One region of the Azotobacter tropicalis genome, then DNA from elsewhere that is predicted to be linked to it. Evidence: predicted binding sites of a transcription regulator. Region 1 holds the regulator's gene; each other region holds the start of a gene.
The links. Region 1 encodes sigma-54, which starts transcription at its own class of promoters, with help from an activator protein. Its sites were predicted from a motif close to ANTGGCATNNANNTTGCTNT; they were not measured.

Region 2: the regulator sigma-54 is predicted to act here: its motif matches at 4,309-4,328, upstream of glnA (glutamate--ammonia ligase).
Region 3: the regulator sigma-54 is predicted to act here: its motif matches at 4,068-4,087, upstream of Atro_RS00890 (CmpA/NrtA family ABC transporter substrate-binding protein).

The regions. Positions count from the first base shown of each region.
Region 1 covers NZ_AP046059.1:1,662,428-1,670,208, reverse strand. Annotated here, with positions in the region: gene ptsN (PTS IIA-like nitrogen regulatory protein PtsN) at 20-484, opposite strand; gene hpf (ribosome hibernation-promoting factor, HPF/YfiA family) at 497-805, opposite strand; gene Atro_RS07790 (RNA polymerase factor sigma-54) at 922-2,430, opposite strand; gene lptB (LPS export ABC transporter ATP-binding protein) at 2,563-3,288, opposite strand; gene lptA (lipopolysaccharide transport periplasmic protein LptA) at 3,288-3,845, opposite strand; gene lptC (LPS export ABC transporter periplasmic protein LptC) at 3,832-4,401, opposite strand; gene Atro_RS07770 (KdsC family phosphatase) at 4,414-4,938, opposite strand; gene Atro_RS07765 (KpsF/GutQ family sugar-phosphate isomerase) at 4,940-5,914, opposite strand; partial or broken gene Atro_RS07760 (ATP-binding cassette domain-containing protein) at 6,141-6,949, shown strand; gene mlaE (lipid asymmetry maintenance ABC transporter permease subunit MlaE) at 6,949-7,746, shown strand; gene mlaD (outer membrane lipid asymmetry maintenance protein MlaD) at 7,746-7,781, shown strand, end outside.
Region 2 covers NZ_AP046059.1:3,529,694-3,537,474, reverse strand. Annotated here, with positions in the region: gene Atro_RS16800 (cache domain-containing protein) at 1-396, shown strand, start outside; gene typA (translational GTPase TypA) at 681-2,501, opposite strand; partial or broken gene thiI (tRNA uracil 4-sulfurtransferase ThiI) at 2,644-4,100, opposite strand; gene glnA (glutamate--ammonia ligase) at 4,423-5,826, shown strand; gene Atro_RS16780 (DUF4124 domain-containing protein) at 5,974-6,483, shown strand; gene Atro_RS16775 (DUF4124 domain-containing protein) at 6,492-7,100, shown strand; gene glnL (nitrogen regulation protein NR(II)) at 7,282-7,781, shown strand, end outside.
Region 3 covers NZ_AP046059.1:190,166-197,946, forward strand. Annotated here, with positions in the region: gene Atro_RS00870 (leucine-rich repeat-containing protein kinase family protein) at 1-278, opposite strand, end outside; gene alaC (alanine transaminase) at 351-1,589, opposite strand; gene Atro_RS00880 (hypothetical protein) at 1,809-2,108, shown strand; gene Atro_RS00885 (ANTAR domain-containing response regulator) at 2,137-2,715, opposite strand; gene Atro_RS00890 (CmpA/NrtA family ABC transporter substrate-binding protein) at 2,697-3,947, opposite strand; gene acnB (bifunctional aconitate hydratase 2/2-methylisocitrate dehydratase) at 4,192-6,801, opposite strand; gene Atro_RS00900 (DUF1289 domain-containing protein) at 7,189-7,665, shown strand; gene Atro_RS00905 (MiaE family protein) at 7,740-7,781, shown strand, end outside.

The DNA.
Region 1 (7,781 bases):
GCACCACTCCCGGGAAACCCTACTGGCCCTTCTGCGCGTCCGCCACGACTTGGTAAAGGGCTTCGCTGCTCTCGACCTGGCGCAGATGCTCACGTATCTCGCTGCGATCGAGCATGCTGGCGATCTGGCGAAGCAATTGCAGATGCTCGTCGGTAGCGGCTTCTGGAACCAGCAGGACGAACAGCAGATCGACCGGTGCACCGTCAATAGCATCGAAATCGATCGGAGCATCCAGGCGCAGCAGTACACTGATCGGGGCAGGGCAGCCAGGTAGACGGCAATGGGGAATGGCGATGCCATTACCAAAACCGGTCGAGCCCAGTTTCTCACGGGCAATTAGGCTCTCGAAAATGGTCTGCTGATCTAGATCGGGCATTTCGCGGGCGACCAGGCTGGCAATATATTCGAGGGCACGCTTCTTACTGCCTCCCGGCACGTTCACCAAAGAGCGGCCGGGAGTCAGAATGTCTTCGAGTCTGATCATGGGACAGAAGAGTCAGCGGGCCGTGGCGCCCTGCTGGCGTTCGATCTGCTTTTCCTTGTGCTTAATCAATTGGCGGTCAAGCTTGTCGACAAGCAGATCGATGGCCGCATACATGTCTTCATGCTCAGCATTGGCGACCACTTCGGCACCAGAGACATGCAAGGTTGCTTCGATCTTCTGTTTGAGCTTCTCAACGGTCATGATCACCTGCACATTGGTGATACGATCGAAATGACGCTCAAGGCGGCTGATCTTCTCCTCGACATAATCACGTAGGGCGTCGGTCACATCCAGCTGATGTCCACTGATGTTGACTTGCATACCGCTTTCTCCTTGTTGCTGTTTTGACGCAGGCTGACGGGCCTGCTACCGGTATACGCTGTGTCGACTGACCGCGGAAGGATTACTGCCATTGCTGCGGCCGGTTCGATCTTGTGTTACATGAGTCGCTTGCGTTCACTGGACGGCGCAATACTGAGCGATTCCCGGTATTTGGCGACTGTACGGCGAGCCACCTGTATGCCCTGTTCTTCCAGTAAACCAGCGATCTTGCTGTCGCTCAATGGCTTTTTCGGATTTTCCGCTGCAATCAGTTTCTTGATGATGGCGCGGATGGCCGTGGAAGAGCACTCACCGCCTTCAGCGGTGCTGACGTGACTGGAAAAGAAATATTTCAGTTCATAGATGCCGCGCGGGGTATGCATGTATTTCTGGGTAGTAACCCGCGAAATGGTCGATTCGTGCATGCCGACTGCCTCGGCGATGTCATGCAATACCAGCGGTTTCATGGCTTCTTCGCCATAGTCGAGGAAGCCGCGCTGGTGTTCGACGATCTGCGTGGATACCTTCATGAGCGTCTCGTTGCGGCTCTGCAGGCTCTTGATAAACCAGCGAGCCTCCTGTAGTTGGTTGCGCATGAAAGTGTTGTCGGCGCTGGCATCGGCGCGTCTGATGAAGCCGGCGTAGTGGGGGTTGATGCGCAGGCGTGGTACGGCTTCCTGGTTGAGCTCCACCAGCCAACGGTCATTATGCTTTCGCACGATGACATCGGGTACTACATATTCGGGCTCGCTGGCTTCGATCTGGGCACCGGGGCGCGGGTTAAGACTTTGGATCAACTCGATTACCGGGCGCAGCTCTTCCTCCTTGAGCTTCATGCGCCGCATCAACTGGGTGAAGTCGCGGTTGCCGAGCAGATCGAGGTAGTCCCTTGTCAACCGCTTCGCCTCCTCCAGCCAGGGTGTATCGGCTGGAAGTTGGCGCAACTGCAGCAGCAGCGACTCGCTGAGGTCGCGAGCAGCAACTCCTGCGGGCTCGAACTGCTGGATACGGCGTAACACCATCTCCACTTCATCGAGCTCGATACTCAGCTCCGGATCCAACGAGGCCAGAATTTCCTCCAGCGAGGCTTCCAGATAGCCGTCGCTGTTGATGCTATCGATCAGGGTAACGGCAATCAGGCGGTCGGTATCTGACATCGGGGCCAGATTAAGTTGCCAGAGCAAATGGCTCTGCAGACTTTCGCCCGTGGAGGTGCGGGTGGTGAAGTCCCATTCGTCATCTTCGCTGCTCGGCAGACTGCTGGCGCTGGTCTGGTAGATGTCTTCCCAAGCGGTATCCACTGGCAGCTCGTTGGGAATTCGCTCATGCCAGTCGCCATCCTCCAGGCTGTTGCCTTCCTCACCGTTGGCCGTGCTCTCGTAGCTCTCCTGATAAGAAGCGGATGCGGCATCGATCGCCGACTGATCCCCATGCTCGGCTAGCGTGTCCGGGCTGCCGTAGTCCTCAGCGTCTTCCTGACGTTCCAGCATGGGGTTGGAGTCGAGGGCCTCTTGGATTTCCTGCTGAAGATCCAGGGTCGACAGTTGAAGCAGACGGATGGCTTGTTGCAGCTGCGGAGTCATCGTCAGCTGCTGACCCATCTTAAGGACTAGCGATGGTTTCATAATTGTAGGAAGCACCATATTTGCCAAAGCATTCGCGTCAATCACTACGAGGCGACGATGCGCCTTCTTAAAGCAAATTACATGCCTGATTATAACGGAGTTTGACTGGTCTATCCCATGGAGTAGAGCATCTCATAGACGGAATTCATGGCCGAGATACACTTCCTGCACCAGTTTATTGGTGAGGACGGCCTCGGCGTCGCCTTCGGCTATCAGCTGCCCATCGTTGACAATGTAGGCGGTTTCGCAGATGTCGAGTGTCTCACGCACGTTGTGATCGGTAATTAGAACGCCAATGCCCTTGTTCTTCAGGTGATAAATGATCTGCTTGATGTCATTAACTGAAATCGGATCGACGCCGGCAAAGGGTTCGTCGAGCAGGATGAATTTCGGAGTAGTGGCCAGAGCGCGGGCAATCTCGACCCGGCGCCGCTCGCCGCCCGAGAGACTCATGCCGAGACTGTCGCGGATATGGCTGATGTGGAACTCCTGCAGCAGAGCTTCCAGAGCCTGGCGGCGGCCTTCTCCATCCAGATCTTTGCGGGTTTCCAAGATAGCCAGGATATTATCGGCCACCGTAAGCTTGCGGAAAATCGATGCCTCTTGGGGGAGGTAACCGATACCGACCCGGGCGCGACCGTGCATGGGCAGGTGGGTGACATCGTCCTGATCGATCAGAATGCGCCCTTGGTCGGCACGGACCAGGCCGACGATCATGTAGAAGCAGGTAGTCTTGCCGGCCCCGTTGGGGCCGAGCAAGCCGACGATTTGACCGCTTTCGATGGAAAGGCTGACGTCACGGACAACCTGGCGGCCCTTGTAGCTCTTGGCCAGATGCTGAGCTTTGAGGGTAGCCATTATTGTGTCTGTCCTGACTGCTGTTTCTTTTTCGGTTGGATGACCATATCGATCCGTGGTTTCGGACTGGATATCCTGTTTCCAGTGGCACGGCCAGCATTAACGATCTGCCGTTGGGTGTCGTAAACGATTTTTTCACCCTCGAAAGTGTTGCCATCCTGAACTACCCGTGCCTTATCAACCAACACAATGCGTTCGTTTTCGGCAAAGTACTGGATAGTCTGGCCGTAGGCTCGGACGATGCTTTTGTCAGGTGCCGGTTTCTGCTCGTAAGAGGCAGGATTGCCGACTGACGTGAAAACTTTGATTTCACCCTTGTCGTCTTGGGTGATAGTGACTTTGTTGCCGGTGATTTTCAGGGTGCCCTGAGTAATGACCACGTCGCCTTGGTAGACCGCAACCCCTTGCTTGTCATCGAGTTCGGCACTGTCGGCCTGGACGCGGATCGGCTGCTCACGATCAGAAGAAAGAGCCCAAGCGCTCGCTGCGCCCAGTGCGGAGCACAGGCTGAGCAAGAAAGGGAGAGCCCGGTGGGGGAAACGGTTAGCGAACCTCATGCTGGCCTCTTACACTGGACAGCAGGTGCATCCTGCTGTCATCCAAATACGCTTTCATCCCGACAGCCGTCGTAACTCCGTTGGCCGCCTCAATTTTAACGGGTTGCTGAGTCTCAGCATATTCCCGCTCTGGAAACACGCTCAGGCGGCTGGTAGTAAGGATGGTGGAGCGCTCTTGGATATCGGTGCGCTCAACCCGTACCGCATCAATCAATTCAACCTGGTCGCCTTGGGGGCTGACCTCGCCGCGCTCGCTGCGTACGTGCCAAGGGGTTGGGGTGCCGCGGAAAATCAGCAAATCGGGCTGAGTGAGTAGGGTGATTTCGCTGCTTTTGAGATGCTCCACTCTGTTGGCAGTCATCTCGTAATGCAGATTACCTGCAGGCTGATATTGCAGTGTGCGCGCATTGGTTACATAAAAATCAATGGCGTTGTCGTCTGGAGTGTTGCCTGCTTTGTCCATAAAGCTCGCTGGACGAATGTTCCAGTAGCCTATCGCCGCCAGCAGTGTGGCCAAGGCGGCAAAGATCAGCGAAAGGCGGAATTTGCGCAGCATAGTCGCCTCTAGTTAGAGATAAGCGCTCTGCGTGGCTTCGAGGTTGCCCTGGGCTCGCAAGATCAGTTCGCAGAATTCGCGGGCCGCCCCTTCGCCGCCGCATGCTTGGGTGACGCCATGGGCGTGTTTGCGGACAAAGTTATCGGCGTTGGCCACGGCCATTCCCAAGCCAACACGACGGATGACCGGTAGGTCGGGCAGATCGTCACCGAGGTAGGCGACCTGCTCATAGATGAGCCCTAGTTCAGCCAGTAGTTCGTCCAATACGACCAGCTTGTCCTCACGCCCCTGATAGAGGTGCTGGATGCCCAGGTTACGGGCGCGGCGTTCGACCACTGGTGTGGTGCGGCCACTGATAATAGCAGTACGTACTCCAGAGTTAATCAACATCTTAATGCCGTGGCCATCGAGAGTATTGAAAGTTTTGAATTCGCTGCCATCGGCCAGAAAATAAAGGCGCCCATCGGTGAGAACGCCATCTACATCGAAGATGGCCAGGCGAATCTCCTTGGCTCGTTGCAGTAGTCTGTCGTTCATTTTACAGAACCCCCGCCCGAAGTAAGTCATGCATGTTCAGGGCACCGACCGGCCGATCGGCGTTGTCGACCACAACCAAGGCATTAATCTTGTAATCCTCCATGATCTTCAAGGCTTGTGCGGCGAGCATCTCGGCTCGGGCGGTCTTGCCATGGGGGGTCATCACTTCGTCGATGGTGGCTTGGCGTACATCGATATTGCGGTCCAAGGTGCGGCGCAAGTCTCCGTCGGTGAAAATGCCAGCTAGGCGTCCATCGCCCTCGAGTACCACGGTCATGCCGAGGCCCTTGCGGGTCATTTCCAGCAGTGCATCGCGTAGCGTGGTGCCACGTTGCACGCAGGGCAGGCTGTCGCCGACGTGCATGATGTTTTCTACCTTCAGCAGTAGGCGGCGGCCGAGGGCGCCTCCCGGATGGGAAAAGGCGAAGTCTTCGGCGGTAAAGCCGCGTGCCTCGAGTAGTGCAATGGCCAGGGCGTCTCCGAGCACTAGGGCAGTAGTCGTAGAGGCGGTAGGGGCTAGATTGAGTGGGCAGGCCTCCTGGCTAACGCCTGCATCGAGGTTAACGGCAGCCGCTTCGGCCAAGGGAGAGTTGGGGTTGCCAGTCATGCTGATCAGGGTAATACCGAGGCGCTGGATCAAAGGCAGCAGAGTGATAATTTCTGCGGTGGAGCCGGAATTGGACAGGGCCAATACCAGATCGTCCCGGGTGATCATGCCCATGTCACCATGGCTGGCTTCGCCAGGGTGAACGAAAAACGCTGGCGTACCAGTGCTTGCCAAGGTGGCGGCGATCTTGCGTCCAATGTGCCCGGATTTGCCCATACCGACAACCACGACGCGCCCCTTGCAATCTAGGATCAGTTTGCAGGCTTTAGCAAAATCACCGTTAATACGTGCAAGAAGTGCCTCGATGGCCGCGATTTCCAGGCGTATGGTTCTTTGGGCTGACTGGATCGGGTTGCTCGAGTGGGGCATGGTGGCAGCTCGTCGCTTGAAAAAAGGCGCCGATTATAGCGGTAAAGCCCATCCTGCTCACATATCGACTGGCACGATTGCGACCAAAGCGGTCTACAACGCCTGTATGCTTGGGACGCCTGTGCTCGCAGTGTTATAGTGCCTGTCAGTTCGGTCAAGCGGTACGGCGTCTCCCTATCCTGGGGGTAGCGGCGTTTAGCCGAGGGGGTATTCACAAGGAGTCTAGATGAGCGACTCAAACGACTACGCAGTCATGCTGAAGGGGTCTCCTTCAAGCGAGGCTCGCGCAGTATCTTCAATAATGTAGACATCCGCATCCCGCGTGGCAAAGTCACCGGCATCATGGGGCCCTCCGGGTGCGGCAAGACCACTTTGTTGCGTCTGATAGCCGCTCAGCTCAAGCCGGAAAGCGGCGAAGTCTGGGTCAATGGGCATAACCTTCCACAACTGTCGCGCAGTGAATTGTTCGAGATGCGCAAAGAAATGGGAGTGCTCTTCCAGAGCGGGGCGCTATTTACCGATCTTGATGTCTTCGAGAATGTGGCCTTTCCGCTACGGGTTCATACCAAGCTGCCTGACGAAATGATCCGTGACATCGTGCTGATGAAGCTGCAGGCAGTCGGATTGCGCGGTGCTATTGATCTGATGCCTGACGAGCTTTCTGGTGGCATGAAGCGTCGTGTGGCGCTGGCTCGGGCGATTGCTCTCGATCCGCAAATTCTTATGTATGACGAACCTTTCGTTGGTCAAGATCCAATCGCCATGGGCGTTTTGGTGCGTCTGATTCGTTTGCTCAATGATGCTTTAGGTATTACCAGCATAGTGGTTTCCCACGATTTGGCCGAGACGGCCAGCATTGCGGATTACCTCTATGTGGTAGGTGATGGTCAGGTGCTTGGAGAGGGAACCCCTCAAGACTTGATGAATTCCAAAAATCCGCGTGTCACCCAGTTTATGAAGGGGCTTCCGGATGGCCCAGTGCCATTTCATTTTCCGGCACCCGATTATCACAATGACCTTCTGGGGAGGCGCTGATGCATAAGAAATCCCTCCTTGAGCAGGTCGCTCTGCTTGGTCGCTCCTTCATTGATGTGGTCGAGGCAATGGGGCGTTCTGCTTTGTTTCTGCTGCACACCATGTTCGGTCGGGGTGGTGCCGGCAGCAGCTTTCAGCTGCTGATCAGACAAATTCACTCGATCGGTGTGCTTTCGTTGCCGATCATCGTTGTCTCTGGTCTTTTCATCGGCATGGTGCTGGCTCTGCAAGGCTATAACATCCTAGTCAGCTATGGTTCGGAGCAGGCTGTCGGGCAGTTGGTTGCCTTGACTCTGCTACGCGAACTGGGACCGGTCGTCACTGGCTTGTTGTTTGCTGGGCGTGCTGGCTCAGCGCTCACTGCGGAAATCGGCAACATGAAGTCCACCGAGCAGCTTTCCAGTCTGGAGATGATTGGTGTCGATCCGCTGAAGTACATTATCGCGCCGCGCCTGTGGGCTGGTTTCCTTTCCATGCCACTGCTGGCCGCAATCTTCAACGTGGTCGGCATCTGGGGGAGTGCCATGGTCGCGGTGGACTGGCTGGGGGTCTACGACGGTTCGTTCTGGGCCAGCATGCAGAGCAGTGTGGATCTGCACGAAGACGTAATTAATGGCGCGATCAAGAGCATTGTCTTCGCCTTTGTGGTGACCTGGATCGCAGTATTCCAAGGTTACGACTGTGAGCCGACCTCGGAAGGGATCGGTCGCGCTACTACAAGAACAGTGGTCTATGCCTCGCTGGCCGTGCTAGGACTGGACTTCATTCTGACAGCCTTGATGTTTGGAGATAACTGATGCAAACCCGCACCTTGGAAACCGGTGTCGGCCTG
Region 2 (7,781 bases), 1.9 Mb from region 1:
CACCTGACCGCCCACGCCGGCGAGTTCGGCACCGCCGACGAAGCCAAGGCCATGCTCGAAAAGGCCGTGGCGGCGGTCGAGGCCGACAAGGCCTCTGCCCTGGAGAAGTTCACCAAGGGCGAAGACGGCTTCAAGGATCGCGATCTCTATCCCTACTGCGGCGGCCCGGACGGCATCTTCACCGCGCACCCCACCCTGGTCGGCAAGAGCCTGAAGGAGCTGAAGGACAAGGAAGGCAAGGCTCTGGGCGAGGAAATCTACGCCAAGGCCCAGCCGGGCACGATCAGCGAAGTGTCCTACATGTGGCCGCGTCCGGGCAGCGATACGCCGGTCGAGAAGATCACCTTCGTGACCAAGGCCGACGACCAAGTGTGCGTGGTCGGCTACTACAAGTAAGGCTCCTCACCCAGCCCGGGCTCCCAGGAGTCCGTAGCTGAAGCGACAATTGCCGTGCGCCCGTCCTCTCCGGCGCACGGCAACCGGAACGGCCCTCCTCCTTCCGCCCGGCAGACCGCGACGCTCCGCGGACTCCAGCGCCGGGTATCCCTCCCCTTCCCTAACCCCTCGCCGCCCCGCGCCAGCGCGCGACCGTGCCGGTAGCAGCATGCCGCCGTCCCGGAAAAGCAGAAGGCCCCGCCGGCGCTGCCGGCGGGGCCTTCGTCACAACAGCCGCAGTCCGATCAGACCTTGCTGCGCTCGTAGCGCTTGCGGTCGTTCTCGTTGAGCAGCTTCTTGCGCAGGCGGATCGACTTCGGTGTCACTTCGACCAGTTCGTCCTCGTCGATGAACTCCAGCGCCTGCTCCAGGGTGAACTTCAGCGCCGGGGTCAGCTGGATGGTCTCGTCCTTGCCGGAAGCGCGCATGTTGTCGAGCTTCTTGGCCTTGGTCGGGTTGATGACGAGGTCGTTGTCGCGGCTGTGGATGCCGGCCAGCTGGCCTTCGTAGACCTCCTCGCCGGGAGACAGGAACAGCTTGCCGCGGTCCTGCAGGGTTTCCAGCGAGTAGGTCAGCGCGGTGCCGGTGGCCATGGACACCAGCACGCCGTTCTGGCGGTGGGCCACTTCGCCAGCCTTGATCGGACCGTAGTGGCTGAAGGTGCTGGTGAGGATGCCGGTGCCCGAGGTCATGGTCAGGAAGGCGTTGCGGAAGCCGATCAGGCCGCGCGCCGGGATGGTGTATTCGAGACGAATACGGCCCTTGCCGTCCGGGATCATGTTGGTCAGGTCGCCCTTGCGCAGGCCCATCTGCTCCATCACCGGGCCCTGGTGCTGCTCCTCGATGTCGATGGTGACGCTCTCGTAGGGCTCCTGCTTCTCGCCGGCCTCGTTCTCGATGATCACCACTTCCGGGCGGCCCACGGCCATCTCGAAGCCCTCGCGGCGCATGGTCTCGATCAGCACCGAGAGGTGCAGCTCGCCGCGGCCGGAGACCTTGAACTTCTCCGGGCTGTCGCCCTGCTCGACACGCAGCGCCACGTTGTGCAGCAGCTCCTTCTCCAGGCGGTCCTTGATGTTGCGGCTGGTGACGAACTTGCCTTCCTTGCCGGCGAACGGCGAATCGTTGACCTGAAAGGTCATGCTCACGGTCGGCTGGTCGACGGTCAGAGGCGGCAGGGCCTCGACGTTCTGCTGGTCGCACAGGGTGTCGGAGATGTACAGCTCTTCCATGCCGCTGACGCAGACGATGTCGCCGGCCTGGGCTTCCGGCACCTCGACGCGCTGCAGGCCGTGGTGACCCATGATCTTCAGGATGCGGCCGTTGCGCTTCTTGCCATCGGCACCGACGGCGGTCACCGGGGTGTTGGACTTGACGGTGCCGCGGGCGATGCGGCCGATGCCGATCACGCCGAGGAAGCTGTTGTAGTCCAGCTGGGAGATCTGCATCTGGAACGGGCCGTCGACGTCCACCACCGGGGCCGGCACGTGGTCGATGATGGCCTGGAACAGGGCGTCCATGTTGTCGTCCATCTTCTCGTGGTCCATACCGGCGATGCCGTTCAGGGCGCTGGCGTAGACGATCGGGAAGTCGAGCTGCTCGTCGGTGGCACCGAGGTTGTCGAACAGGTCGAAGATCTGGTCGATCACCCAGTCCGGACGCGCGCCGGGACGGTCGATCTTGTTGACCACCACGATCGGACGCAGGCCGGCCTTGAATGCCTTCTGGGTCACGAAGCGGGTCTGCGGCATGGGGCCGTCCTGGGCGTCGACTACCAGCAGCACGGAGTCGACCATGCTCATCACGCGCTCCACCTCGCCGCCGAAGTCGGCGTGCCCGGGGGTGTCGACGATGTTGATGTTGTAGCCGTTCCACTTGATGGCGGTGTTCTTCGCCAGGATGGTGATGCCGCGTTCCTTTTCCTGGTCGTTGGAGTCCATCACGCGCTCGCCTTCGGCTTCCTTGCGGTCCAGGGTGCCGGAGAGCTTGAGCAGCTTGTCGACGAGGGTGGTCTTGCCATGGTCGACGTGGGCGATGATGGCGATGTTGCGCAGATTTTCGATCACGGTTCTATCTCGATGAAAGCGTCCAGCTGGAGGCTGGGCGTTGAAAACAGGAAAGTGGGCCGGGCGGGCCGGCAACGACGTTGCGGTCGATCAGCGGTCGGGAGGGCGGTGGCGGATACTGCCACCGAGCAGGCCCGGCAACCTATGCCGGACGATAAACGCGCACATTGGCATGCCCCTCGCTCAGCAGATGATGAGCATGCAGGCGGCTCATGACGCCCTTGTCACAATAAAGGAGATACTGGCGGTTGGCGTCCAGCTCCTTGAAACGGTTGTTCAGCGCATAGAAAGGCAGCGCCTGCACCTCGATGCCGGGCAACTCCAGCGGCTCGTCCTCGGCCGCATCCGGATGGCGGATGTCGAGGACGATCTGCCCGGCCAGCGCCTCGCGGACTTCCTCCACGCGGACCTCCTCGCCGAGCTCGTCGATTACCCGGTCGATCGGCACCTGACGGGCACGCTCCAGGGCGCGCTCGAGGATCGCCATGTCGAACTGGCGCTCCTCGTACTTGATGCGCTCGCGCTTGGCGCGGGTGGTCGGGTTCACCGAGATCACCCCGCAGTATTCGGGCATGTTCTTGGCGAACTCGGCGGTGCCGATGCGCGTTGCGGTGTCGATGATGTCCTGCTTGTGGCTGGCGACCAGCGGGCGCAGCACCAGCATGTCGGTGGCCGCATCGATCACCGAGAGGTTCGGCAGTGTCTGGCTGGAGACCTGGGAAATCGCCTCGCCGGTGACCAGCGCGTCGATGCGCAACCCATCAGCGATGCGCGACGCGGCGCGCAGCATCATGCGCTTCAAGACCACACCCATCTGGCTGTTGTCGACCTTGCCGAGGATCTCGCCGACCACCTCCTCGAACGGCACACTGACGAACAGCACGCGGTGCGAGCGGCCGAACTTCTCCCACAAGTAGTGGGCGACTTCCATCACCCCCAGCTCGTGGGCGCGCCCGCCGAGGTTGAAGAAGCAGAAATGGGTCAGCAGGCCGCGGCGCATCATCTGGAAGGCCGCCACGGTGGAGTCGAAACCGCCGGACATCAGCACCAGGGTCTGCTCGATTGAGCCGAGCGGGTAGCCGCCCAGCCCCTCGTGACGGGCGTGCTCGACCAGCAGGCGGTCGTAGCGCACCTCGAAGCGTACCTCGACCTCGGGTGCTTCAGGTCGATGCCGGCGGCGCCGCACTCACGGCGCAGGCGGCTGCCGACGTGGGTGGCGACGTCCATCGAGGTGAAGTCGTGAGTGTTGCCGGAGCGCTTGCAGCGCACCGCGAAAACCTTGCCGGGCAGTTGCTCACCGAAATGGCGCTTGCACTTCTCGGTGACATCGTCGAAATCGCCCAGCGGGTACTCGTGCACCTCGAGGAAGTGAGCGATGCCCGGCGTGCAGCGCAGACGCTCGAACATCTCGCGGTGCACCTGCGGGTCGCTGACCTGGGTCTGCACCTCGACGTTATCCCACTCACCTTCGGTCTGCAGTGCCGGATCGAGGTCTCTGAGCACCGTGCGGATGTTCTTGCCAAGCTGGCGGATGAATTGCTTGCGCACCGGCCGGCTCTTGATGGTGATTTCCGCGAAGGGTTTGACGATGAGTTTCATGGAGCAGCACAGGCCGGACAGGCAAAAAGGGGGCGAGATTATAGCGGATCTTGTTCAAGACTTGATCAACTATCGGCAGCGCGGCGCGACCGCACCAAAATGAAACAAAACTCCTGACTCAGCACATAAAAAGAGCAAAACTTTCCGTCAGAATGATCGGCACCGGAGTGGGCAGTCTGACGGAGAGCCTTCTCGCCTTCATCAAAGCATTGGCATTAAACTTGCTCCCTTGTGGCGCGGCTTGCCTTGGCGGATGATCGCCGCCCGGTTTTACCCGAATTTTCGAGGGTCTTTGCGAGGCCCTCTCCACCTGGAGGACAACATGTCGAAGTCGCTTCAACTGATCAAAGAACATGACGTGAAGTGGATTGATCTCCGCTTTACCGACACCAAAGGCAAGCAGCAGCACGTAACCATGCCGGCGCGTGACGTGGACGACGACTTCTTCGAATACGGCAAGATGTTCGACGGCTCCTCCATCGCCGGTTGGAAAGGCATCGAAGCCTCCGACATGATCCTGATGCCGGACGACAGCACCGCCGTGCTGGACCCGTTCACTGAAGAGCCGACCCTGATCATCGTCTGCGACATCATTGAGCCCTCGACCATGCAGGGCTACGACCGCGACCCGCGCGCCATCGCCCGTCGTGCCGAGGAATACCTGAAGTCCACCGGCATTGGCGACACCGCCTTCTTCGGCCCGGAGCCCGAGTTCTTCATCTTCGACGAAGTGAAGTTCAAGTCCGACATTTCCGGCTCCATGTTCAAGATCTTCTCCGAGCAGGCCTCCTGGAACACCGACGCCGACATCGAGAACGGCAACAAGGGCCACCGTCCGGGCGTCAAGGGCGGCTACTTCCCGGTTCCGCCGGTCGACCACGACCACGAAATCCGCACCGCCATGTGCAACGCCCTGGAAGAGATGGGCCTGAAGGTCGAAGTGCACCACCACGAAGTGGCTACCGCCGGCCAGAACGAGATCGGCGTCAGCTTCAACACCCTGGTGGCCAAAGCCGACGAAGTGCAGACCCTGAAGTACTGCGTGCACAACGTCGCCGACGCCTACGGCAAGACCGTGACCTTCATGCCGAAGCCGCTGTACGGCGACAACGGTTCGGGCATGCACGTGCACATCTCCATCGCCAAAGACGGCAAGAACACCTTCGCCGGCGAAGGCTATGCCGGCCTGTCCGAGACCGCCCTGTACTTCATCGGCGGCATCATCAAGCACGGCAAGGCGCTGAACGGCTTCACCAACCCGTCGACCAACTCCTACAAGCGTCTGGTTCCGGGCTTCGAAGCCCCGGTCATGCTGGCCTACTCGGCCCGCAACCGTTCCGCCTCCATCCGCATCCCGTACGTCAACAGCCCGAAAGCCCGCCGCATCGAGGCGCGCTTCCCGGACCCGGCGGCCAACCCCTACCTGGCCTTCGCTGCGCTGCTGATGGCCGGTCTGGACGGCATCCAGAACAAGATCCACCCCGGCGACGCCGCCGACAAGAACCTGTACGACCTGCCGCCGGAAGAGGCCAAGGAAATCCCGCAGGTGTGCGGCAGCCTGAAGGAAGCCCTGGAAGAGCTGGACAAGGGCCGTGCCTTCCTGACCAAGGGCGGCGTGTTCTCCGACGACTTCATCGATGCCTACATCGAGCTGAAGTCCGAGGAAGAGATCAAGGTACGCACCTTCGTGCACCCGCTGGAATACGACCTGTACTACAGCGTCTAATCCCGCCGGCAAGCACCACGGAAAGGCCTCCTTCGGGAGGCCTTTTCTTTTTGGGTGACCGCCATAACGCTCCGGCAGGCCCGGACTTGCCAGCCCGCCGTCACGATGCAAGGCTTCACCCAACGACTTTCGCGAGAGCCCACCTCCATGCGCAGCGCATTGCCCGGCCTGCTCCTGCTGCTGGCCCTTCCGGCCGGCGCGGAGATCTACAAGTACCTCGACGCCAACGGCAATCCGGTCTTCAGCAGCCAGCCCCCCGAGGGCGTGACCGCGGAAAAGGTCGAGCTGCCGGCGCCCAGCATCGTCACCCCGCCGCCCAGCCCGCCGGAAGCAGCCAAACCCAAGGAGCAGCCCGCAGAGCTTCGCTACAGCCGCCTCGAACTGACCGGCATCGCGGACGGCGAATCGCTGCGCGCCAACAACGGCAGCTTCAGCGTCGACGTGGCCATCGAACCCAAGCTACACCCCGGCCACAGCCTGCGCCTGCTGCTGGATGGCCAGCCCTACGGCCAGCCCGGTCGGACCACCCGCCTGGAACTGGTCAACGTCGATCGCGGCGAGCACAGCCTGGAGGTCGAGGTGCTCGCCGACGAGCGCTCCCTGCAGAAGAGCGCGCCGATCCTGTTCACCGTGCAGCGCGTCCATCGGCGCCAATAGACCGCCCCATGCGCCTTCTGCCACTCTGCCTGGCCCTGCTCGCCGTCCCGGCGACAGCCGAGATCTACAGCTACGTCGACGCGCAGGGCAATCGGGTGTTCACCGACCAGCCGCAAGGCGGCACGCCGGCGATCCGCCTGGCCCCGACCAACAGCATGCCCGCCATGCCGGCAGCGCCGCCCGTGGAGAAACCCGCGCCCCAGGCAAAGAACCCCGGCTACCGCTGGCTGCGCATCGTCGACCCGCCGCCGGACGCCACCCTGCGCAACACCGGCGCCTTGACGGTGACCGCCGCCAGCGAGCCCGGCCTCCACCCCGGCCACCGCTACCGGCTGCGCCTCGACGGTGCCGCGAGCGGCCCGGACGGAGCACAGCCGGACTTTTCCCTAGACAACCTGGAGCGCGGCACCCACCGGCTGCTCGTGGAAATCGTCGACGCCGACGGCCGCACGCTGGAACAGACCCCGGAGCAGGCCATCCACGTGAAGCGCACCTCGCTGGCCCAGAGGCGCCTGGTCCGCCCCTGCCAGACGGCCGATTACGGCGTGCGCCTGGAATGCCCGCTGAAGGACAAGCCGGTGCAGAAGCGGGATATCCCCTACGTGCCTTTCCTGTAACTTTCGCCCTGTTTTGGGGCGACCTAGCACCAGCCCTTCTATACTGTCCCCATCTTGGACCACCCCCTCGTTCGAGAAGTGCGCCAAAAGCCAGCATAAAACAGGCCTCGGTGCTCTTTTCGTGACATTCGGTTCATTTCTTGCATTTGCCGACCCGACGTGACCCCTGGTAAACCAGCCAATGCCCGATAACGAAAACCTGCACCGCCTGCTGCTGGACAACCTGACCACCGCCACCATCCTGCTCGACGGCGAGCTGCGCCTGGAATACATGAACCCCGCGGCGGAAATGCTGCTGGCCGTCAGCGGCCAGCGCAGTCACGGCCAATTCATCAGCGAACTCTTCACCGAGTCTCCCGAAGCCCTGATCTCCCTGCGCCAGGCCGTGGCCGAGGCGCACCCCTTCACCAAGCGCGAAGCCCAGCTGACTTCGCTGACCGGCAAGACCCAGACGGTGGACTACGCGGTGACGCCGGTCATCAACAGCGGTCAGACGCTGCTGCTGCTGGAGGTCTATCCGCGCGACCGGCTGCTGCGGATCACCAAGGAGGAGGCCCAGCTGTCCAAGCAGGAAACCACCAAGCTGCTGGTACGCGGCCTGGCCCACGAGATCAAGAACCCGCTCGGTGGCATCCGCGGTGCAGCCCAGCTGCTCGCCCGCGAGCTGCCGGACGAGGCGCT
Region 3 (7,781 bases), 1.5 Mb from region 1:
CGGTTGGCCTTGAAGCCGACCATTTCCAGCTGCGGGCAGTCGCCGAGCACCTCCGGCAGCGAGGCGAACGGATTGTCCGAACAGAACAGGATGCGCAGCTTGCGCAGGCGCGGCAGGTCCGCCGGCAGGTCGGTCAGGCGATTGCCCGAGAGGTTGAGGATCTCCAGGCTGTCGGCCAGGGCGAAGATTTCCTCGGGAAATTCGTGAAGGTCGGCAGAGAGGTCCAAGCGCGTGCTGCCGGCCAGTTCGCCGCGGCGCAGTTGTTCGAGGGTGGACATGGGAGGCAAGGTTTTCTTTCCGGTCAGGATCGAGGAGCGCTCGCCCCGTCACGGGACGGGGCAAGCTCGGGCTCAGTGGTCGGCGTCGGCCTTGCGCGCCTTTTCCACGCCCTCGAGCAGGCCGTCGGCGCGGAACATGGTCTTGATGCCGCGGATCGCCTGGCGAGTACGGTCGAGGTTCTCGATCAGGGCGAAGCGCACGTGGTCGTCGCCATAGTCGCCGAAGCCCAGCCCCGGCGAGACACAGACCTTGGCCTCGGCCAGCAGCTTCTTGGAAAATTCCAGCGAGCCGAGGTGGGCGTAAGGCGCGGGGATCTTCGCCCAGATGTACATGGAAGCCTTGGGTTTTTCCACCATCCAGCCGATCTCGTGCAGGCCCTTGACCAGCAGGTTGCGGCGCTGGCGGTACTGCTCGGCGATGTCGCGCACGCATTGCTGGTCGCCTTCCAAGGCGGCGATGGCCGCCACCTGCAGCGGGGTGAAGGTGCCGTAGTCGTGGTAGCTCTTGATTCGCGCCAGGGCGCTGACCAGCTCCGGGTTGCCGACCATGAAGCCGATGCGCCAGCCGGCCATGTTGTAACTCTTCGACAGGGTGAAGAACTCCACGGCGATGTCTTTGGCGCCCGGCACCTGCATGATCGACGGTGCCTTCCAGCCGTCGTAGACGATGTCGGCGTAGGCCAGGTCGTGCACCACGAGGATATCGTACTGCCTGGCCAGGGCGACCACGCGCTCGAAGAAGTCCAGCTCCACGCACTGCGCGGTGGGGTTGGAGGGGAAGCCGAGGATCATCATCTTCGGCTTGGGAATCGTCTCGCGGATCGCTCGCTCCAGTTCGGCGAAGAAGTCCATGCCGGGCACCAGCGGCACCGAGCGCACCTGGGCTCCGGCGATCACCGCGCCGTAGATGTGGATCGGGTAGCTGGGGTTGGGTACCAGCACGCTGTCGCCGTGGTCGAGGGTGGCCAGCATCAGGTGTGCCAGGCCCTCCTTGGAGCCGATGGTGACGATGGCCTCGCTGTCCGGGTCGATCTCGACGGCGTAGCGGTCCTTGTACCAGTGCGAGATGGCGCGGCGCAGGCGCGGAATGCCGCGGGAGGTGGAGTAGCCGTGGGTGTCCTCGCGGCGGGCGACCTGCACCAGCTTCTCGACGATGTGCGGCGGAGTGGCGCCGTCGGGGTTGCCCATGCTGAAGTCGATGATGTCCTCGCCGCGGCGGCGGGCAGCCATCTTCAGTTCGGCGGTGATGTTGAAGACGTAGGGCGGGAGACGATCGATGCGCGCAAAGCGGCGCTTGCCGTGTTCGGCCATGATTTCCTCGAAAGACGTAGGCGCCCGGAACCGTCCGAGCGACGTTGGCCAGTGCGCTGGCCTGCCCGCCGAACATACGCGTGTGGCTGGCGGGCTGGCAAGTCAGACCTTGTGATGAGCGCGTGGCACGCGCGATGGGGGCTGCGGCACACGCAAGGCTGGGTTTCGGCACGGGCGTTTTGGTAGATTGCCCCGCATTCTCAACAGGGGGTGAAATCCATGAAACCAGTCAGCAGCAGGTCGTCCACGCAGCGTTCGTCCGGCAGCGAATTTCTTGAAACCCGCTTCGGCGACAAGGTGCTCCGCGTCACGGTCACCATGAAGCCGGACCGGCTGGTGGCCGAGCAGATGATGCCCGAAGGCGACGAGGTGCAGGTGGCGGTGCTGCAGAATCCGTTCGGGGTGACCCGCCAGCTGACCAACCTGTTGAGCGGGGCGAAGTCCGGCGATTCGCTGGTGATCGTCTGCGCCGGCGACAAGATCTACCGGGCGGCGCTGAAGTTTCTCGGCCTGGCCTGACGCGCGAGGCTGAGGGGCCGGGGTCCCCTCAGCTGCCGAGCATGTCGTGCATCGCGATGACCTGCTCGGCGACCTGAATCAGCTTCTGCTGGCGGCTCATCGCCTGGCGGCGCATCAGGGTGTAGGCCTCTTCCTCGCTGCAGTTCTTCATCTTCATCAGCAGGCCCTTGGCCAGTTCGACGCGCTTGCGCTCGGCCAGTTGTGCCTCGCGGGCCTGCAACTGGGCGCGCAGGGCCTGGTCGCTCTCGAAGCGGGCCATGGCCACGTCGAGGATCGGCTGCAGGCGCTGGGTCTGGATGCCTTCGACGATGTAGGCGCTGACCCCGGCCTGGATGGCCTGGCGCATTACCTTCGGATCGTGCTCGTCGGTGAACATCACGATCGGCCGCGGCTGGTCGCGGCTGACCAGCACCACTTGCTCCATCACGTCGCGGCCGGGCGATTCGGTGTCGATGAGAATCACGTCGGGGCGTACGGCTTCGACCCGCGCCGGCAGGTCGATGGTCAGGCCGGACTCGTCGACGACTTCGAAGCCGGCCTCGACCAGGGCGCTTCTCAGGCGGCCGACTTTCTTCGCGGTGTCGTTGATCAGGAGGATGCGCAGCATGGTGATGTTCCTTGGTCGTCGGCCGAGGAGGACGCCTCGTTCAGGGCGTGCAGGGCGAAGCTGCGAGCGTAGACCGCCGGATCGGAGCCGTCCCAGCGCTTGCCGTCCAGCAGGGTGGCGCTGCGCATGGGCGAGGCGGGTTGCGGGATGCCGAGGGCACCGGCGGCGTCGCGATACAGTTCGAGTTGCTGCACCTGGCGGGCGATGGCGAGGTAATCCGGATCTTCGCGCAACAGCCCCCAGCGGCGGAACTGGGTCATGAACCACAGGCCGTCGGAGAGATAGGGCAGGTTGACCTCGCCGTCGCCATGGAAGCGCAGGGCATGACTGTCCCGCCAGGCATGGCCGTTGCCGTCCTCGTAGTTGCCGAGAAAGCGCGGTTCGATCACCTGGCGCGGCGCCGCCACGTAGGCGTCGGCGCTGATCAGCTGCGCGGTACTGGTCTTGTTCTCTTCGCTGGCATCGATGAAGCGGCTCGCCTCCAGCACGGCCATGACCAGGGCACGGGCGGTGTTGGGATATTGTTCGACGAAGGCGCGGGTGCAGCCGAGAACCTTTTCCGGATGGTCCGGCCAGATCGACTGGCTGGTAGCAACGGTGAAGCCCATGCCCTGGTCGATGGCATGGGCGCCCCAGGGCTCGCCGGCGCAGAAACCGTCGATGCGCCCGGCGCGCAGGTGCTCGACCATCTGCGGCGGCGGCACCACCAGGGTGTTCACGTCCTCAAGCGGATGGATGCCTAGGCTGGCGAGCCAATAGTAGAGCCAGAGGGCATGGGTGCCGGTGGGGAAGGTCTGGGCCAGGGTGAGTTTCGCACTGCTGCGGTGCACATGCTGGGCCAGTGTTTCGCCGGTGCACACGCCGGCCTGTCGGAGCGCTGCCGACAGGTTGATGCTCTGGCCGTTCTGGTTGAGCCCCATCAGCACCGCCATGTCGGTCGCCGGTGCGCCGCCGATGCCGAGCTGCATGCTGTAGATCAGGCCGTACAGTCCCTGGGCGGCGTCCAGTTCGCCGCTGATCAGCTTGTCGCGCAGGTTCGACCAGGACACCTGGCGCTTGAGATTGAGGCTCAGCCCGTAGGGTTCGGCGAAGCCCTGGGTGGCGGCTACAATCAGCGACGCAGAGTCGGTGAGCGGCATGAAGCCCAGATTGAGCGAGCTCTTCTCGGGGGCATCGCTGCCCGTGACCCAGGCCTGGGTGTCTGCTCTGGGAGTGATTCGGTGATCTGTCATGGTGTTTTCCGGCGCTGAACGAAAAGGCGTCGCCCGGCAGCTGCCTGGGGCAGGGCCGAAAGCGACGCCATTGTCGGTGAGTGGGGTCCCGCCGTTGGGACCGCCGATGCTGCCAGACACCAAGCAAGCGATATGCCAGAGCCCTGAGCACCGGCCTTTCGACCTGTCGCCACTCTAGCGCAGGAGCCTGGAAAAGAAGAAGCCCCGCACGGGGCGGGGCTTCTCCATTCGGCGCGAGTGACGCTTAGACCTGCAGGACCGGGAGTTCGGCCTTGGCCGCGGCTTCCTTGTACTCGGCGATCTGGTCGAAGGACAGGTAGCGATAGATATCGGCAGCCATGGTGTCGATGCTCTTCGCGTATTCCATGTACTCCGCGACGGTCGGCAGCTTGCCGAGGATCGAGGCGACCGAGGCCAGCTCGGCGGACGCCAGGAACACGTTGGTCGCGTCGCCCAGACGGTTCGGGAAGTTGCGGGTCGAGGTGGAGACCACGGTCGAACCGGTCTGCACGCGGGCCTGGTTACCCATGCACAGCGAGCAGCCCGGCATTTCCATGCGCGCACCGGCCTTGCCGTAGATGCCGTAGTAGCCTTCCTCGGTCAGCTGGTGGGCGTCCATCTTGGTCGGCGGAGCCAGCCACAGACGGGTCGGGATGCCGCCCTTGACCTTGTCGAGCAGCTTGCCGGCGGCGCGGAAGTGACCGATGTTGGTCATGCAGGAACCGATGAACACCTCGTCGATCTTCTGGCCGGCGACGGTGGACAGCAGGCGGGCGTCGTCCGGGTCGTTCGGCGCGCAGAGGACCGGCTCCTTGACGTCGGCCAGATCGATTTCGATCACGGCGGCGTACTCGGCGTCCTTGTCGGCTTCCAGCAGTTGCGGCTTGGCCAGCCAGGCTTCCATGGCCTGGGCACGACGCTCCAGGGTGCGCGGATCGCCGTAGCCTTCGCCGATCATCCAGCGCAGCATGGTGATGTTGGACTTCAGGTACTCGGCGATGGCCTTTTCCGGCAGCTTGATGGTGCAGCCGGCAGCCGAACGCTCGGCGGAGGCGTCGGACAGCTCGAACGCCTGCTCGACGGTCAGCTCGTTCAGACCTTCGATCTCGAGGATGCGGCCGGAGAAGATGTTCTTCTTGCCCTTCTTCTCGACGGTCAGGAGGCCGGCCTGGATGGCGTAGTAGGGGATGGCATGCACCAGGTCACGCAGGGTGATGCCGGGCTGCAGCTTGCCCTTGAAGCGCACCAGCACGGATTCGGGCATGTCCAGCGGCATCACGCCGGTGGCGGCGGCGAAGGCCACCAGGCCGGAACCGGCCGGGAAGGAGATGCCGATCGGGAAGCGGGTGTGCGAATCGCCGCCGGTACCCACGGTATCCGGCAGCAGCATGCGGTTCAGCCAGCTGTGGATGATGCCGTCGCCCGGACGCAGGGACACGCCGCCGCGGGTCATGATGAAGTCCGGCAGGGTGTGGTGGGTCTTGACGTCGATGGGCTTCGGATAGGCGGCGGTGTGGCAGAAGGACTGCATCACCAGGTCGGCGGAGAAGCCCAGGCAGGCCAGGTCCTTCAGCTCGTCGCGGGTCATCGGGCCGGTGGTGTCCTGGGAGCCGACGGTGGTCATCTTCGGCTCGCAGTAGGTGCCCGGACGCACGCCCTGGCCTTCCGGCAGACCGCAGGCGCGGCCGACCATCTTCTGAGCGAGGGTGAAGCCCTTGCCGCTGTCGGCCGGCGCTTCCGGCTTCTTGAACAGGGTGGACGGCGCCAGGCCCAGCTCGGCGCGGGCCTTCTCAGTCAGGCCGCGGCCGATGATCAGCGGGATACGGCCGCCGGCGCGGACTTCGTCGAGCAGCACGTCGGTCTTCAGCGCGAAGCTGGTGACCAGCTCGTCGCTGCCGTTGCGGCGCACTTCGCCCTTGACCGGGTAGACGTCGATCACGTCGCCCATGGCCAGGTTGGTGCAGTCGAACTCGATCGGCAGGGCGCCGGCGTCTTCCATGGTGTTGTAGAAGATCGGGGCGATCTTGGTGCCGAAGCAGAAGCCACCGGCGCGCTTGTTCGGAACAAAGGGGATGTCGTCGCCGAAGAACCACAGCACCGAGTTGGTGGCGGACTTGCGCGAGGAACCGGTACCGACCACGTCGCCGACGTAGGCGACCGGGAAGCCCTTGGCCTTGACCGCTTCGATCTGCTTCAGCGGACCGACGGAGCCCGGCTGGACCGGCTCGATGCCGTCGCGGGCCATCTTCAGCATGGCCAGGGCGTGCAGCGGGATGTCGGGGCGCGACCAGGCGTCCGGAGCGGGGGACAGGTCGTCGGTGTTGGTTTCGCCCGGGACCTTGAACACGGTCAGGGTGACTTTTTCCGGAACGGCCGGCTTGGCCAGGAACCACTCGCCGTCGGCCCAGGACTGCAGCACGGCCTTGGCGGCGGCGTTGCCCTTCTTGGCGCGCTCGGCGACGTCGTGGAAGGCGTCGAACATCAGCAGGGTGTGCTTGAGTTGCTCGGCGGCCACGGTGGCCAGCTCGGCGTTGTCCAGCAGCTCGACCAGGGTGGCGATGTTGTAGCCGCCCTGCATGGTGCCCAGCAGCTCGACGGCGCGGGCCTTGCTGATCAGCGGGGAAGCGGCTTCGCCCTTGGCGATGGCGGAGAGGAAACCGGCCTTGACGTAGGCGGCCTCGTCCACGCCCGGCGGAACGCGGTTGGTGATCAGGTCAACCAGAAAGGCTTCTTCGCCGGCCGGCGGGTTCTTCAGCAGTTCGACCAGGCCTGCGGTCTGCTCGGCGTTCAGCGGCTGGGGCACGACGCCCTGGGCGGCACGCTCTTCTACGTGTTTGCGATAGGCTTCAAGCACAGTTTTACCCTCATCAGTGGTCCCAGGGGTTTCCGGGACACGCATCCTGGGAATCTCCGCACGCAAGCGCTTTCGCCGCTTTATGGGCGGCACGGCCAAGGTGACGGCGATCCCCCTCCAGAAGCTGTTTTCAAAGTTTTACGCCGAGGAGGGGAGGCGTCCGGCACCCCCTGGCGGGGTGCCTGCGCCGTTCCATTCGGGTCGACTGTGCTCGTGACGCTTTGAAAACAGCTTCGACTGGACAGTGGTGCCAAAAAGGCGTTGGCAGTGTACTGGAAAGCGATGGTCGAGTTAAAGCCGCCAAGGGCTTCAGGCGGGTGACCGAGCCTAGACAAAGGGCTAAGATGCCGGCCCATTCCTCGCTTTGCCCAGGCTCCCCCTTCGCCTATGTCCCATCAGCGTATCAAGACGCCCTGCATCGGTCTCTGCTCAACGGTCTATGGCGATCTGGTCTGCCGGGGCTGCAAGCGTTTCCATCATGAGGTGGTGAACTGGAACCAGTACACCGAGGAGGAGAAGCGCGCCGTCTGGGTGCGCCTGGAGGCGTTGCTGGTGCAGGTGGTGCAAGCCAAGTTGGAGGTGTTCGACGCACAGCGCCTGCGCCAGCAGCTGGAGCAGCGGCAGATCCGCTTCGTGGCCGAGCAGTCGGCGTATTGCTGGGCCTACCAATTGATCGTCCGCGGCGCCCGGGCGATCAACCAGCTCGAGGCCTACGGTATCGTCCTGCTGCCGGAGTTCCGCGACTGGGAGCTGCCGGTCCTGCGCGATGCCATCGACCGCGAGTTCTTCCTGCTCTCCGAGGCCCACTACGAGCGCTATATCGCCCCGCGCTTCCTGCGCGAGGGCATGCAGATGCGCATCTGAGAAGGGGCGACCGGCTCCTCCGCAACGGACGGGAGCCGTATAATGCCGGGCCTTCCAAGACCAGCCAGATTGCCATGTCCCTGCTTCCCGAAATCGAAAGCTTCCTGCTTTGCCCG